DNA from 2 places in the Vibrio sp. 03_296 genome. Region 2 is predicted to be linked to the other one. Evidence: predicted binding sites of a transcription regulator. Region 2 holds the regulator's gene; the other holds the start of a gene.
What was found. The regulator CRP, encoded in region 2, controls carbon source genes, mostly activating them, when cyclic AMP is high. The targets are predictions, from matches to a motif close to TGTGANNNNNNTCACA.
Positions count from the first base shown of each region.

Region 1: a site for CRP is predicted at 1,007-1,022, ahead of udp (uridine phosphorylase). Genes of this name have one in related genera too.

Region 1 covers NZ_NPKW01000149.1:48,456-50,869, reverse strand. The annotation lists gene CIK04_RS20860 (zinc/cadmium/mercury/lead-transporting ATPase) at 1-864, shown strand, start outside; gene udp (uridine phosphorylase) at 1,116-1,874, shown strand; gene CIK04_RS20850 (DUF1887 family protein) at 1,984-2,414, opposite strand, start outside.
Region 2 covers NZ_NPKW01000127.1:12,025-14,438, reverse strand. The annotation lists gene CIK04_RS15570 (DUF1338 domain-containing protein) at 1-641, shown strand, start outside; gene crp (cAMP-activated global transcriptional regulator CRP) at 753-1,385, opposite strand; gene CIK04_RS15560 (phosphoribulokinase) at 1,628-2,414, opposite strand, start outside.

The DNA.
Region 1 (2,414 bases), on a different contig from region 2:
GTGTCGTTCCTCCATGACGATGAAACCTTGTTGAGTTTGAGCGCCGCGGTGGAAGTGGGCTCTAGTCACCCTTTAGCGGTCGCGCTGATTAATCACACCGAGAGTTTGGGTCACGCCATTCCTGAAGCCACAGACAAAATGGCTCAAGTCGGGGCGGGCGTTTCCGGTTTCGTTGATGGCAAAAGTGTCGAGCTGGTGGCCCCTTCGCGAGCCCAGTTTCCACTCTCCTTGCAATTAGAAAGAGAATTTGTCCGCTTAGAAGGGCAAGGGAAAACCGTGGTGATTGTGCGTCATGATAGTGAAGCCATTGGGCTCATCGCATGGCAAGATACATTGCGCAAAGACGCAGCTCAAGCGGTGGTCGCGCTAGGTAAACTGGGCGTTTCTGCGGTGATGTTGACAGGTGATAACCCTCGCAGTGCTCAAGCCATCGCTCAGCAGATTGGCATTGATTACCAAGCGAGCTTATTGCCAGCAGACAAAGTGCACTATGTGGAGCAGTTTGCCGCAGGCAAAACCGTTGCCATGGTCGGAGATGGCATCAACGATGCGCCAGCCATGAAAGCGGCGAGTATTGGTATCGCCATGGGCGGAGGAACCGATGTCGCCCTTGAAACGGCGGATGCTGCGCTTACGCATAATCGCTTGGTTGAGTTGCCAAGCATGATAGAGCTCTCACGCGCAACCATGAGCATCATTCGTCAAAATGTCGCGTTGTCATTGGGTCTAAAAGGGGTGTTTCTTGTCACCAGTTTGCTAGGCATCACAGGGCTATGGGTGGCGGTATTAGCGGACAGTGGCGCAACGGCATTGGTCACACTAAATGCACTGCGATTGTTAAGATTCCGTTCCTTAAATGAATAATAGACGGTGTGAATCTATAGGGCCCGCATTTATGATGCGGGCTTTTTGTTGGCATTTCTTATGCAATTTGGCTGAAAATTGCAGACAAAGTGTGATGCAAACCGGTTTTTCTAGGTAATAAGTTTTTGTTACATTCTTTCATTGTGACAATGATCACTCCAAGTTATGAGGAGGTTGAGTAAAGTGCATTTTTAGACCCCTACAAATTTATCTGAGCTTATTTTCAAGTAAGCCGCAATAAGGAGTGACTTATGTCTCAAGCTGTTTTCCACTTAGGTGTTACTGAAGCAGATCTTAACGGTGCAACGCTAGCGATCATCCCAGGCGATCCTGCGCGTGTACAAAAAATTGCTGAAGAAATGGAAAACCCAGTATTTCTAGCTAGCCATCGTGAGTACACCTTGTACCGTGCAGAGCTAGATGGCAAACCAGTGGTTGTTTGTTCAACGGGTATCGGCGGTCCTTCTACTTCTATTGCGGTTGAAGAGTTGGCTCAATTGGGTGTGCGTACTTTCCTACGTGTTGGTACAACGGGTGCGATCCAGCCGCATGTTAACGTGGGTGACATGATCGTAACGACAGGTTCTGTTCGTCTTGATGGTGCGAGCTTGCACTTTGCGCCAATGGAGTTCCCAGCAGTGGCTGACTTTGACGTGGCAACGGCAATGAAAGCGGCAGCGCAAGAGAGTGGCGCAACGGTTCACACCGGTGTTACTGCGTCAAGTGATACCTTCTACCCAGGTCAAGAGCGTTACGACACCTTTACTGGTCGCGTAGTGAGCCGTTTCCAAGGTTCGATGAAAGAGTGGCAGGAAATGGGCGTACTGAACTTTGAAATGGAATCAGCGACGTTGTTGACCATGTGTGCAAGTTCTGGCCTACGCGCGGGTTGTGTTGCGGGTGTTATCATCAACCGCACACAAAAAGAGATCCCAGATCACGCAACGCTAAAAGAGACAGAAGCTCGCTCTATCAAAGTGGTTGTTGAGTCTGCACGTAAAATGCTGTAATCGCATTACGCTGATTGAATAAAGAAACCCCGAGGCAGTGGCTTCGGGGTTTTTGTTTGTCGGTTCAAAAGCAAGTGGGCCGTTAAGCCTCTTTCAAGCAAGACGGGAATTAGATCCCGTCGCTACCACCTGCTTGTGCAAACCAATCTGTGAGATGCTTTTTCAAATCTTTCAATTCATCTGGGCCGATCAGCGCTAAGCCAAGATCCTCTGCACGGGTAATATCGTTGTGACGCAGTGGACGGAAGCTCACCAACATGGCTCTTGCCTGTAGGCCACCGAGTAGATCACGCAGTGATTCAAGCTTATAAAGTGTATCGTCACCGTCGTCACGCATGCCCTTCGTCTTACATTCGATGATGTGCAGTTTATTGTTAACCACAGAGGCGACATCAAGCTCATTACGCACTTCACGCTCGCCAAGTTGACGATAGACCTGAACATTGAGCGAGTGGTCTTGAATGGTGGGCATATCATCTTGGATCTGTTTGACGGTGCTGTGAACCAGTGTCTCTAACCATTCACCATTAGAGAAACGAC
Region 2 (2,414 bases):
GTATTGAGACGCTCGCTAAGCCATTTCTAGCCCTTGGCTATGTGGCGTGTGGTGATTACCTGTTTAAGAGCAAAAAGTTGATTGCCAAGCACTTTGAGCATCCCGACCCGACCCAACCTAAAGTGTTTATCAGCGCGCTCAAAGTGGATGAATGCTCGGAGGCGTTGCAAGCCATCGTCGAAAAATTGGTGGCGCAAGTCGACGCTTCTCGCCTAGAGGACTGTGCATTTTTACACGGTGGTCGCTTATGGGAGCTGTCGTTTGCTGATTACCAAACCCTAGCACAAGAAAGTGAATACGCGTCTTGGTTGGCGGCTCATGGCTATGGTGCCAATCACTTTACCGTCAGTGTTAATCAGCTCAAGGCGTTGGACTCGGTTAAAGGCGTGAATGATCACTTACGCAACGCAGGTTTTGTCATTAACGAAGTGGGTGGTGAAGTCAAAGGCTCGCCAGAGGTGTTGCTCGAGCAATCCTCGACCATGGCCGACAAAGTGGCGGTGCACTTTAGCGAGGGCAGTGAAATCGTTCCTGGTGGTTTCTACGAATTCGCCAAGCGTTACCCGATGGACAACGGTGAGCTTTACCCAGGGTTTGTAGAAGCTTCTGCCGATAAGATTTTCGAAAGCACTAATGGTTAACAGAAGCGGTTAACAGAGTCGCTCACGGCTCTCAATTGCCGTCTCTGTGAAACAAAAAAGCCACTCATGTTGCCATGAGTGGCTTTTGAAACTGTTCATCGCTAATGGAAATTAACGAGTACCGTAAACAACGATAGTCTTGCCATGTGCAGAAATCAGGTTTTGCTCTTCGAGCATCTTCAAGATACGACCTACTGTCTCACGAGAACAGCCAACGATTTGACCGATTTCTTGACGAGTGATCTTGATCTGCATGCCATCTGGGTGTGTCATCGCATCTGGTTGTTTAGCAAGATTCAATAGCGTCTGAGCGATACGACCAGTTACGTCTAGGAATGCCAAGTCACCCACTTTTTGGCTGGTCACTTGCAGACGGCTTGCCATCTGAGCAGATAGACGCATCAGGATGTCAGGGTTTACCTGAATTAGCTGACGGAATTTCTTGAATGAGATTTCCGCGACTTCACAAGGAGATTTTGCGCGAACCCAAGCGGTACGCTCTTGGCCTTCTTCAAACAGGCCTAATTCACCAATAAAGTCACCTTGATTTAGGTAAGAAAGGATCATTTCTTTACCTTCTTCATCCTTAATCAGTACCGCAACAGAACCTTTTACGATGTAGTAAAGTGTTTCTGCTTTTTCGCCCGCATGAATTAGCGTGCTTTTTGATGGGTACTTATGAATATGACAGTGTGAAAGAAACCACTCTAGTGTTGGATCGGTTTGAGGTTTACCTAGAACCATAATATCTCACTTCCTCTGCAGGGTACGCTTGCCGCTATCCGTATTTTAGCGAAGCCTTAATCTTGGCTTCCTAGAATAAGAGCTGTTAACTAAGGCTGCAAGCTATCTTGTGTTTCGGTTTGAAATAGTATCCTTTTTCGAAAACGATTTCTTGATTTTAATCGTGCCGAGTATCGGATTTTTTAAGCAAAACTGTGCACATGATCACGGTATGAAAAGTAATCGCTCTCTGTGCTGGGTTTTTATCCAATTTTGCCCGTTTCAATCAATTGTTGCAGGATAGGCTGCACAATTAATTCCATAGCAAAACTCATTTTTCCTCCCGGCACCACAAGGGTGTTGTGGCGTGACATGAACGAGCCATCGATCATCGCCAGTAGGTATGGAAAATCAACGTTTTTGATTCCTCTAAGACGAATCACCACAAAGCTTTCATCAAGGCTTGGGATGCCTTTGGCGTTGAGCGGATTGGAGGTATCGACCGTTGGGACTCGCTGAAAGTTGATGTGAGTACGAGAAAATTGCGGTGTGATGTAATTCAGATAGTCGTCCATTGAGCGCACAATCGAATCCATCACAGCCTCGCGTGAATGACCGCGATCACGGGTGTCACGGACGTATTTTTGAATCCACTCTAAGTTGACGATCGGTACCATGCCTATCAAGAAATCGACGTGTTGCGCGACATTCACTTCGCCATCCACGACGCCACCGTGCAGCCCTTCATAAAACAGCACATCGGTATTTTCGGGTAGCTTTTGCCATGGGGTAAAAGTGCCGGGCATTTGGTTGTAGGGTACCGCTTCGTCAAAAGTGTGCAGATAGCGGCGCACTTCACCAGTGCCAGATTTACCGTATTGGCGGAAAAATTCGCCTAGAGCTGGGAAATCGTTGGCTTGAGGGCCAAAATAGCTGATATGACGGCCTTGTTCTTTTGCCTTGCGAATTTCGACATCCATCTCTGGGCGCGTAAAACGGTGGAAGCTATCCCCTTCGACCCATGCGGGCTTGATGCTCATCATATTGAAC